2 regions of the Pseudonocardia phyllosphaerae genome follow, and region 2 is predicted to be linked to the other one. Evidence: predicted binding sites of a transcription regulator. Region 2 holds the regulator's gene; the other holds the start of a gene.

Region 1 (5,821 bases), on a different contig from region 2:
CGGCTCCGGGGCGACGCCGGAGGGCAGCGGCACCCGGCCGCCGTCCGCGGCGGAGCGGGCGGCCGCGGCCCCCGCACCCGGGCGGGCCGGGATCGGCACCGCCACCCCGCCGTCGGGATCGGCGTGGGGTGACGAGTGGGGCAGCGAGGTCCCCGAGGTCGACGACGAGCTGGTCGACGAGATCGACCCCTGCACGCCGCCGCGCGGCATCGACCTCTCGGCGGTGCAGCAGTCCCCGGACGCGGCAGCCACGGACCCCGCCGGTTCCGGGCAGAGCCACGATCAGGGTCGTGAGCAGAGCCGTGAGCACGGCCCCGGCCACGAGAACGGCTCCCGCCGCGAGAACGGTGCCGGCCGTGAGAACAGTGCCGGCCGTGAGAACGGTGCCGGCCACGAGAACGGCCCGGGTGCCCGGGTCGCCGAGCCGCCGGCGCCGCGCGCTGCGGGCCCGGGTGAGAAGCCGTCCCGCGCCGGCACGGGGGACGTCGGGCCGGACGACACCGGCCTCTACCACCCCGGCGGCTCCGCGGAGCCGTGGTGGAACACCTCCGTCCCCGACGACGACACCGGCGTCCTCTGGCGGCGCCCCGAGGCCGGTCCGGCCCCGGAGGACGCCCCGGCCTGGGCCGGTCCGCCCCGCAACGGGCGCCCGCGCGCACAGAACGGCGCCCCGCAGCAGGACACCCCGTCGGACTCGCACACTCCGGCGGACGGGCACACCCCGGAGCAGGGCGGACCGGTGAACGGCGCCGTGCCGCAGGACACCTCCGGGCACGGTCCCGCCCCGTACGACCCCGCCCCGTACGACCCGGCCCGGGACGACTCGTCGAGGCAGGATTCCGCCGGGCACGACCAGGCCCTGGGCGCCGGCGGCGTGTCCGCGGGTGCGGCGACGACCCTGGGCGCCGCAGCCGGTGGTGGCGCGGTCGCCGCGGGAGCGGCAGCACGCGGGACCGGTGACCCCGCGGGGCCCGACGCCCCTGCCCCGGAGGCCGCGGACCAGGCACCGGAGCAGTCTCCGCGCACCCGTCGTTCCGGCTGGAACACCGACGGCACCCCGCGTACACCTCCGGCGCCGCGCCCGCGCCGCACGACGCCGCCGGAGGCCCCGGAACCCCGATCCGCCCAGCACCGCCGCGGCGACGACCCGCACGCCCACGGCCTGGACCTCGCACGGTCCCGGCACCCGCACAACGCCCGCCGCGTCCCGCAGAGCGGCTGGCGCCGGTTCGTCTACGTGCTCACCCGCGGTCTGTGGAACCCGGGCGAGAGTCCCGCCGAGCTGCACCTGCGGGAGCTGGAGACGCGGGTCAAGCGGCCGCTGCCGACGTCGTACAAGATCGCGATGCTGAGCCTCAAGGGTGGCGTCGGGAAGACGACCGTCACCGCCACCCTGGGCGCGACGTTCGCCGCGCACCGGGGTGACCGGGTCGTCGCGGTCGACGCGAACCCCGACCGTGGCACGCTGAGCCAGAAGATCCCGCTGGAGACCACGGCGACCGTGCGTCACCTGCTGCGCGACGCTCCGCAGGTCCGCCGCTACACCGACGTCCGCGCCTACACCTCGCAGGGCGCGTCCAGGCTCGAGGTGCTGGCCAGCGAGCAGGACCCGGCCGTGTCAGAGGCGTTCAGCGAGGAGGACTACCGGCAGGCCCTCGACCTGCTCGAACACTTCTACAGCCTGGTGCTCACCGACTGCGGCACCGGCCTGATGCACTCCGCGATGTACGGGGTGCTGGGGCTGGCCGACCAGATCGTGATCGTCTCGTCGGGCTCGATCGACGGGGCGCGCAGCGCGTCGGCGACGCTGGACTGGCTGGACGCGCACGGCTACACGGCGCTGGTGCGCAACGCCGTCGTCGTCATCAACTCGGTGTTCCGGCGAGCCGGCGGCGGGGTCGACCTGGACCGCGTCGCGGAGCACTTCGCCGGGCGCTGCCGGGCGGTCGTGCGGGTGCCGTTCGACCCGCACCTGGAGGAGGGGGCGGAGATCGACCTCGACAGCCTCGAAGAGCCGACCCGTGCCGCGCTGCTGGAGCTGGCCGCGTCGGTGGCGGACGGGTTCCCGGTCTGAGGAGACCCGCCGGGCCGGGTGTCAGCCGCGCGGCTCCGGCGGCTCGTCCTGGTTGCGGACCCGCTCGCCGAGCTCGCGCAGGAACTCCGGGTCGTCGTCCGGGCCGGTGGCGCGGGGGCGCTCGGCGCGCTGACCCGAGGTGGGCCACGGGAGGTCCGGGCGGTACGAGGAGGCCTCCGAGGACATCTGCTCGGTCCGCAGCGTGCGAACCAGCAGTACGGCGACGACGGCGGCACCCACCAGCAAGATCAAGAACAACATCAGGCCACCTCCGCGGCCCAGACTAGCGAAGGTCACCCGTCGGGCGGGTGACGAACGGCCCGTCCCGCACGATCGTGGCGGTGACGGGCCGTCGGTGCGGCGCCGTACGACGACGCCGCGAGAGCGGTACCGAGGGTGGGCTCAGCGCATCTCGGGGGAGGCCTCGCTGGTCAGGTCGGCGAGCAGGCCGCGGACCTCGGACTCGCGGAACCGGCGGTGCCCGCCCGGGGTGCGGATGGAGCCGATCCGGCCGGCCGACGCCCAGCGGGTGACGGTCTTCGGGTCGACCCGGAACAGCGTGGCCACCTCGCCCGGGGTCAGCAGTCGCTCGGGGGCCTGCGTCGGAGCTGCCATTGGTGGTCCTCCAGGAAGTGCAGCGCGGTGGTGCCGGTGCCGCGCGGAGCGGTTGTCGCGCGGGGCGGTGCATCGCTCCGCGTTCCGGGCCATCGTGACACCACAGACCCCAGGTACTCGAACGGTTGTCCGGAGGTAAAGGGTTCTTAAAGGGCAAAACCGGCGAGCTGGCCGAACCGGACAACCGGGGAGGCATCGGGGCGATCTCGCGGCGCCGACCTGCAGATCTTCGACCGTACGCCGGGTGGCCTGCTCCGACCGTAGCAACGTCGCAGTGCTCCGGGGTGCGGCCCGCGGCCGCGTGTCCCGTCCGAAGGTAAAGGCTCCTGGGTGACGGGCCGCCGGTCCGGACGGCCCGCGCGCACCGGTCCGTACCCTGGTGGCATGTCCGCTCCGACCCCGCCGCAGGCTGCGGCCCGTGCCCGCTCGCGTGAGCCCGGGCTCGCCGCAGCGGTCGCGCTCTACACCCTGGCCCGGGTCGCGCTGGTCGCGGTCATCGCGCTCGTCCTGGTGCTCGCCGGGGTGCCGGCGCTGGTCGCGCTGCTCGTCGCGCTCGTCGTCGCGTTGCCGCTGTCGATGGTGCTCTTCCGCGGCCTGCGGGCGCGGATGGAGACGGCCGTCGCACAGGCCACGGCCCGGCGCTCGGCCGAGCGGGCGTCGCTGCGGGCCCAGCTGCGTGGCGACGCCGAGCCATCGGCCGGCACGTCGCCCGATGGTGCGGCCGGCTCCTCGGGTGAAGGTTCCGCGCCCGCCTCAGCCGAGGGCGAGACCGACGCCGGTGAGCACCGACCAGGCCAGTAGCAGCAGGCCGGTGTCGCGCAGGACCGGGATCAGTGCCGGGCCCTCCGCGCCGCCGAGCACGGTCCGCACCGGACGGACTGCCACCGGGATCGCGAGCAGGGCCAGCAGCGCCCCGATCCGGTCGAACGAGGCCCCCACCGCCAGCACGAACGGCACCGCCGCGAGCAGCAGGTAGAGCGTGCGGGTGCCGCGCTCGCCCAGCCGTACGGCCAGGGTCCGCTTCCCGACGACGCGGTCGCCGGGGATGTCGCGCAGGTTGTTCGCGACGAGCACGGCGCAGCACAGGAGCCCGACGCCGACCGCGCCGGCGACCGCCTCGGCATCGACCGTCCCGGCCTGGGTGAGCATCGTGCCGAGTACGGCGACGGGGCCGAAGAACACGAACACCGCGACCTCGCCGAGGCCGGCGTAGCCGTAGGGGCGTGCGCCGCCGGTGTAGTACCAGGCACCGACGATGCAGACCGCGCCGACGGCGATCAGCCACCACTGCCCGGACAGTGCCGTCAGTACGAGCCCGGCGACGGCGGCGACCCCGAAGCAGCCGAACGCGGCGTACTTCACCAGCGACGGCGACGCGGCGCGGGAGCCGACCAGTCGCTGCGGCCCGACGCGGTCGTCGTCGGTGCCGCGGATGCCGTCGGAGTAGTCGTTCGCGAAGTTGACGCCGATCACCAGCGCGACCGCGACGACGAGCGCGAGCAGTGCGGCTCCGGGGGCGACGACGCCGGCGCCGATCGCGGCGCCGGTTCCGACGAGTACGGGTGAGATCGCGGTGGGGAGGGTGCGCGGACGCGCCCCCTCGACCCACTCCGCCAGGGTGGCCACGCCCTCGAATCTAGCTCGCGGGGCGGTGTGTCCGGGCACACGCCGCCGCACCAGGTGCGACGACGTGTGCCCGGCTCGGGGGCGAAATGGGTGGTCAGGAGGCGCTGGACTGGGCGCGCTGCGCCGAACCCGGCTGGATCCGCGGGGCCGCCTGCTGCTCGCCGGCGGGGGTGTTCGCGGGGGACTGCGCGGGGCTCGTCGCGGGTGCCGGAGCAGCCGTCGCCGGAGCCGGTGCCGGAGCCGGAGTGGCGGAAGCCGCCGGGGCCGGAGTGGCGGAAGTCGCCGGGGCCGGGGCGGCCGCACCGCAGGCCGGCAGGTCGGCGGGCAGCTCGCGGACCGCGGAGGCCCGGACGTACTGCTTGTCGCCGATCTGTACGTAGCGCTGCGCCCCGGTGCCCTGCACGCACTCCAGCGGCACGTCCGCGGAGTCCGCCGCCATCCCGACGACCGATGCCCCGGTCCTCGGTGCGGACAGGATCGGCACGTCCGGCGAGCCCTCGGCGCGAATCGCCGACAGCCGCCGGCTCCCCGTCCAGAGGTAGTCGACCTGGACCTGGGAGTTGTTCTTCAGCCCCAGCGCGTCCCAGAAGATCCCGTCACCGAGGTCGATGCCGGCCGGGTTGGCGGGCTTGCGGCCGAACTGGTCGCGGCCGCCGTTGTGCCCGTCGCGGTAGGCGGCGGAGGCCTGCGGCATGCCCTGCGGCAGGTCGGCGAAGCGCTCGCGCGTGCGGCCCGCGTTCCAGTAGTCGTCCTGGGTGTTCCACGGCCCGATGTCCCAGACCGGGGCGAACGCGCAGCGTCCGTTCGGGGCGCAGATCTTGACCGAGTAGTCGCTCTTGCCGTCGGCGGAGAGCGCGCGGCGCGAGGGCAGCGCGACGAAGCGGTCCCGATCGGTGATCCGGTGTCCGTTGGCGGTGGTGCCGCCGACGAGGCCCTCGCGGGTGGCGAAGACCGAGAAGCTTCGTGACGCCGACTCGGTGTCGGGCACCGCCTCGGCCAGCGAGGCGGGGGCGGCGCTCAGCGTCACCGAGTGCACCGTCGGCGCGGGGCCGCCGGTCGAGGTCAGCACCAGCCGGCCCTGCACCTCGCGCGACGCGACGGGCAGCTCGGCCCGCGCCGGGCTCGCCGGGCCGGTGGAGGCCGCGGGGATCCACTCGGTCCAGGCACCGTCGGCGCGGCGGCCGCGGACGTCGACCGTGGCGGTGGAGCCGGGCGGCAGGTCGGCGTCGAGCGTGGAGTCGATCTCGCGGGTCGGTGCGTCGAGGTCGCGGGCGGGCAGCGTCAGCAGGCCGGTCGGCACGACGTTGGACGGGTCGGCCGAGCTCTCGGTGTCCCCGTTGGCGTCCGAGGCCGGCGCGCCGTGCGCGGTGCCCCGGTCGAACCGGGCGGAGCCGTCACCGACGACGATCCCGGTCCCCTCGCCCTTCGCCAGGTCCGGCTGCCAGGTGGTGTCCGGCTCGGCGGCACCCGCCACCGGAACCACCGCGGCCGCACAGAGTGCACCGG
Region 2 (5,821 bases):
GCCGAGGGCGTGCCCGAGCCGGTGCCCGGCGTCGAGTGGTTCATGGACTACCGCAACGGCGACGGCTCGATCGCCGAGATGTGCGGCAACGGCGTACGGGTCTTCGCCCGCTACCTCGACGAGCGCGGCTGGATGCCCGGCGGCGGCACGCTCGGCACCCGCGCCGGCATCCGCTCCGCGCAGGTGTCCGGGCAGACGGTCTCGGTGGACATGGGGCCGGTCGCGATCGGGCCGGTGTCGGTGGCGACGCTGGGCGCCACCCGGGTCGACGGCGTCGCGCTCGACGTCGGGAACCCCCACCTGGCCTGCGTGTTCTCCGCGGGCGACCCGGACGCGCTGGACCTCACCGAGGCCCCCGGCTTCGACCCGCAGGTGTTCCCGCACGGGGTGAACGTCGAGTTCGTGACCCCGCTGGAGGGCCCCGCCGACGGCGGGCACGTCCGGATGCGGGTGCACGAGCGCGGCGTGGGGGAGACCCGAGCGTGCGGGACCGGCACCGTCGCCGCCGTCGTCGCGGCGCTGCGCGCGGCCGGGCACGACGCAGGCGACGTCGCCGTCACGACGCCCGGCGGGCAGCTGCGCGTGACCGTCTCCGCCGGCTCCGACGACACCGCGACCGGGACGACGGTGCTGCACGGCCCGGCCGAGCTGGTCGCCTCCGGCGAGCTCGACCGCGGCTGGTGGGACGCGCAGGGCTGAGCCGCTTTTCCCTGGGCCGCCTTTCCTGGGGCGCCTTCCCCCGGGCCGCGTTCTCCCGGGCCGCATCACCGGGGCCGCCGTAGCGCCTCCCGCGCGCTCGCCGAAAGGCGGCGGACAGCCGGGCCGTGGTCGTGGGACACTGGATCCCACGATGACTGATGCCCGCCTGCCTTCCACCGGTGACCTCGACCTCGAGGAGCGCTCCTCGCTCCGCCGCATCACCGGGCTGTCCACCGAGCTCACCGATATCACCGAGGTCGAGTACCGGAAGCTCCAGCTCGAACGCGTCGTACTCGTCGGGGTGTGGACCGAGGGCACGGCCGAGCAGGCCGACAACTCGCTGACCGAGCTCGCCCGCCTCGCCGAGACCGCCGGGTCGACGGTGCTCGACGGGCTCGTGCAGCGCCGGACCTCGCCGGATCCGGCGACGTTCATCGGCTCGGGCAAGGTCGAGGAGCTGCGCGGCACCGTGCAGGCCACCGGCGCCGACACCGTGATCTGCGACGGCGAGCTCTCGCCCGGCCAGCTCCGCCAGCTGGAGGAGCGGCTCAAGGTCAAGGTCATCGACCGGACCGCGCTGATCCTCGACATCTTCGCCCAGCACGCCCGCTCCCGGGACGGCAAGGCCCAGGTCGAGCTGGCCCAGCTGTCCTACCTGTTGCCGCGGCTGCGTGGCTGGGGCGAGACGCTGTCCCGGCAGGTGGGTGGCCGCGCCGCGGGCGGTGTCGGTATCGGTGGCCGTGGCCCCGGTGAGACGAAGATCGAGCTGGACCGCCGCCGGATCCGCGCGCGGATGAGCAAGCTGCGCCGCGAGATCGGGGCGATGCGCCAGGTCCGCGACACCCAGCGCGGCAACCGCAGGCGCTACGACGTGCCGTCCGTGGCGATCGTCGGCTACACCAACTCCGGCAAGTCCAGCCTGCTCAACCGGCTCACCGACGCCGGTGTCCTCGTCCAGGACGCGCTGTTCGCGACCCTGGACCCGACCACGCGCAAGGCCGAGACCGAGGACGGCCGCGCCTACACCCTCACCGACACCGTCGGGTTCGTGCGGCACCTGCCGCACCAGCTCGTCGAGGCGTTCCGGTCGACGCTGGAGGAGGCCGCCCAGGCGGACCTGCTCGTGCACGTCGTCGACGGCTCGGACCCGCTGCCCGACGAGCAGATCGCCGCGGTCCGGAAGGTGCTCGTCGAGATCGGGGAGGAGTCCGGCGAGACGATGCCCCCGGAGCTCCTCGTGATCAACAAGACCGACGCCGCCGGGGATCTCGCGCTGGCCCGGCTGCGGCACGCCCAGACCGGCGCGGTGTTCGTCTCCGCGCACAGCGGCGCCGGCGTCGAGAAGCTGCGCGAGCGGATCGCCGACGAGCTGCCGCGCCCGGAGTACGAGGTCGACCTGCTGCTGCCCTACACCGAGGGTGCGCTGGTGGCACGGCTGCACCAGGAGGGCGAGGTCCTCGCCGAGGACTACGTCGGCGACGGCACCCGGCTGCGTGCCCGCGTCGGCCCGGAGCTGGGGACCGCGGTCCTGCCGTACGCGGTGGCGGGTTCCGCCCCGGCGGAGCTCTCCGGCGACACCACCGGCTCCGCGCGTACGGCCGATGCCGCCGGGCCCGTTGCCCCTGCCGACCCCGACCTTCCCGCGACGGCGGCCGGGCGCTGAGCCTCCGGCCCCGCCCCGCGGTGCCGGCCGCACTCGCCGCGTCGGTGGTGGCGGTCGCGGTGTTCGGGCCTCTGCCGGCCGCTGTCGTACCGGCGGCGGCCGTGCCGGCCCCGATGGTGCTGCCGGCCGCGGTGGGCACCGGTGCGGCGGCCGCGCCGCAACCCGGCTGCACCGTCGACGACTCCCGGCTCGACGAGCTGTCCGGCCTGGTCGTGGACCCGTCCGGTACCCAGGGGTACCGCGCGATCGTCGACGGCGGGGGTACGGCCCGGGTGTTCTCGGTCGACCCGCGCAGCTGCGCGGTCACCGGTGAGCGGACCGTGCCGGTCCCGGTGACCGACGTGGAGGACCTCGCGCTCGGGCCGGACGGCACGCTCTGGCTCGCCGACACCGGCGACAACGCCGTCCGCCGTGCCACGGTGCGGCTGGTCGGGCTGCCGGTCTCCGGCCCTCCGCGGGTCTACGACCTGCGTTACCCGGACGGCCCGCGCGACGCCGAGGCCCTGGTGGTCTCCGACGACGGCGTACCGCTGATCGTCGACAAGACCACCGGCGCCGCGGGGGTGTACCGGACGGCGGGTCCGCTGACCGCATCCGGTCGCGCCGGGAGCGCGCCGGTGCCGCTGGTCCGCGCCGCGGAGGTCGTGCTGCCCTGGTCGGAGACCGGTGGCGGTCCGCTCGGCGTCGCGGGCAGCCGTACGGTCACCGGTGGCGCGCTGTCACCGCGGGGTGCGTCCGGCCGGGTGGTCGGGCTGCGGACCTACACCGACGCGTGGCTGTTCCGGCTGCCTGCCGAGGGGCCGGCGACGGCGGACGCGCTGGTCACGGCGCTGCGTGGGGCGCCGACGCCGGTGCCACTGCCCGACGAGCCGCAGGGGGAGGCGCTCGCCCTGGATGCTCGCGGGACGCTGCACTCGGGCGGCGAGGAGCGCGGGCTCGAGCACGCGGCGATCCGGACGGTGCCCGGGGCGGTGGCCGTGGCGACCGGACCGGGCGCACCGGTGCTCGCCCAGCCGCCTGCCGCACCGGACGTCGCCGTCTCCGGCTGGTCCGCGGCCACGACCGGGGTCGCGGCCGTCACGGCGGTGGCGCTGGCCGGGATCGCCGCCATGCTGGCGCAGACGTGGTTCCGGACGCGCCGTACCCGCCCGCCCCGCTGACCGGGGGCTCAGAGCCGGCGCAGGACCGCCACGACCCGTCCGAGGATCGACGCGTCGTCGCCCGGGATGGGCTCGTAGGCGTCGTTCGCCGGCATCAGCCAGATGTGACCGTCCTTGCGGCGGAACGTCTTCACCGTCGCCTCGCCGTCGATCATCGCCGCGACGACCTCGCCCTGCTCGGCCACGGGCTGCTGCCGGACGACCACCCAGTCGCCGTCGGTGATGGCGGCGTTCACCATCGAGTCGCCCTTGACGTTGAGCAGGAAGAGGGTGCCCTCGCCGACGATCTCGCGGGGGAGTGGGAACACGTCCTGCACGGCCTGCTCGGCCAGGATCGGCCCGCCGGCCGCGATGTCACCGATGAGCGGGACGAACGCCGGCGCAGGGTGCTCGGACCGCGACGCCTCGGTGTCTGCCGAGCCGTCTGCGGAGCCGGTGTCGGGGCTGCGCACGTCGACCGCACGCGTGCGGTTCGGGTCGCGCCGCAGGAAGCCCTTGCGCTCCAGGGTCCGCAGCTGGTGGTGCACCGACGACGTGGAGGTCAGTCCCACCGCGTCGCCGATCTCGCGGACGCTCGGCGGGTAGCCGTAGCGCTCGACCCACTCGCGGATGACCTTCAGGACCTTCCGCTGCCGCGGGGTCAGCTTCGCGAGGTCCGGGTCGTGGAGCTGCCGGACCTCCGCCGACACGGCCCCCCGGGCCTCTGCGGACACGGCCCCGGCGGGCCCGCCGCGGGACCCGCCTGCCTCGTCGCCTGCCATGGAACTTCGCCTCCTCAGGTGTACCGCCTCGAACACTAGCGGTAAACGGCCCGAGCGCCAAACATTCGTTCGAACGGTGTACCGGCGTGTCGTGCCACGGTACCGGCTCCGGTGGTACAACATCGCACGAGCGTTCGATCGAACACCGGTTCGATCGATCATGTGGCCACTCCGGCCGGGGGTTCCGTACGCGGGGTCCCGGCCGGGGTGCCGCCCGCGGAGACCGGAGGTTCCGATCGGGTCCGCGGGTGCTCCCACCAGCGGAGACGTCATTCCTGTCGGTGGGCGCTGCTACACAGCTCGCACGCTCGTTCGACGACCCCGGGGAAGGGTCGCCGGCCGGGCCCACGTCGACGCCCGGCCGGGCGACCGACGGCGACACGGCCGCCCGTCCCCGGGCGGCGGCCGGAGACCAGCAGGAGGAGACATGCCGGAGCTCGAGGTGAGTCGGTGGGCCGGTGGCCGGTCCGCGGAGCGGGTCGCCGGTCGGCGCACACGAGCACGGGTGCGGCCGTGCGGCGGGGCCGCCGGCCGTGCGGGCCGTGGCCTCGCCGCGCAGCGGGCGTCCACCGGGCTGCGCTCGGTGAGCTGCCCGGACGCGCCCGTCGCGGCGCCGTGGGGCGTGCCGCGGACCGCCGGGCCGGCGCCGGGTGTGCCTGCGTCGCAGGTCCCCGAGGGGGCGTCGCAGGGGCGGGGTGCGGTTGTCACCCCGCTGCGTCCGGTGCCGCCCCGGCGTCCGCTCGGTTCGGACCGGCACCCCGCGGGCCGTGCGCTGCACGCGTCGCGTGCCGATGGCTCGGCGGGCGTGGCCGTCCCGGCGGTGCCGGTGGGGCCACCGGTGCTGCGTGCGGTGCGACCGGCCGGGCGGGCCTGTGTGGCGCGGCCGCGCCTGCGTCCGGTGTCGCGGCGGGCGGCCGGCCGCGGTGAGCGGGTCCTGGTCGGGGTGGCGACCGCGCTGGCCTCGGCCACGGCTGTCGTCGTGCTCGGCCTGCTCGGCGACTCCGCGCACGGCTGGAACACCGCCGCGGCGCACGACGTGCCGGGTGCGCCCGCGGCGAGCGTGCTCGACGGTCGCTGAGGCGCTGCGGGCCGCTGCCGGGGCCGTGCCCGGGCCTCTCGCAGGCGGCGCGCGGGGCCGCGACACGCCGGTGCCGCCCGGCGCGGTCGTGCCGCATGTCCCCGACGGGGGACGCCGCCCGGCGCGACCGGACGCGGACGTCCGGCGGTCGGTCCGGCGGGGCCTCCCGGTCTGATCAGCGGATATGCACGTGTCCATGATCGACCGGGCCCGGCCGGGCCTCGGACACGGTGTGCGAGGCTGCTCCGCACGATCGGGCGAAGCCGTGATGTGGGGTTGCCCGGCGATGGTGGCCCCTACATGTGGGGGTTACAGTGGTGTCGTTCGCCCAGAGATGGGGAGTGGACCACGCAACAGACCGGTGACCGGTCGCCGTCGGGGAAAGGGGTGCGCGCGCTGTGAAGTGCCCGTTCTGCCGCTGCCCGGACTCCCGCGTCATCGACTCGCGGACCACCGAGGA

The links. Region 2 encodes LexA, which represses DNA repair genes until DNA is damaged. Its sites were predicted from a motif close to CGAACACGTGTTCG; they were not measured.
Region 1: a site for LexA is predicted at 2,808-2,821, ahead of ACLE50_RS02695 (BldC family transcriptional regulator). Genes of this name have one in related genera too.

The regions. Positions count from the first base shown of each region.
Region 1 covers NZ_JBKGXS010000001.1:571,236-577,056, forward strand. Annotated here, with positions in the region: gene ACLE50_RS02685 (nucleotide-binding protein) at 1-2,074, shown strand, start outside; gene ACLE50_RS02690 (hypothetical protein) at 2,096-2,335, opposite strand; gene ACLE50_RS02695 (BldC family transcriptional regulator) at 2,477-2,689, opposite strand; gene ACLE50_RS02700 (DUF4229 domain-containing protein) at 3,074-3,490, shown strand; gene ACLE50_RS02705 (1,4-dihydroxy-2-naphthoate polyprenyltransferase) at 3,443-4,315, opposite strand; gene ACLE50_RS02710 (hypothetical protein) at 4,410-5,821, opposite strand, start outside.
Region 2 covers NZ_JBKGXS010000014.1:60,521-66,341, forward strand. Annotated here, with positions in the region: gene dapF (diaminopimelate epimerase) at 1-699, shown strand, start outside; gene hflX (GTPase HflX) at 851-2,362, shown strand; gene ACLE50_RS21850 (SdiA-regulated/phytase-like domain-containing protein) at 2,464-3,522, shown strand; gene lexA (transcriptional repressor LexA) at 3,531-4,283, opposite strand; gene ACLE50_RS21860 (hypothetical protein) at 4,711-5,361, shown strand; gene nrdR (transcriptional regulator NrdR) at 5,760-5,821, shown strand, end outside.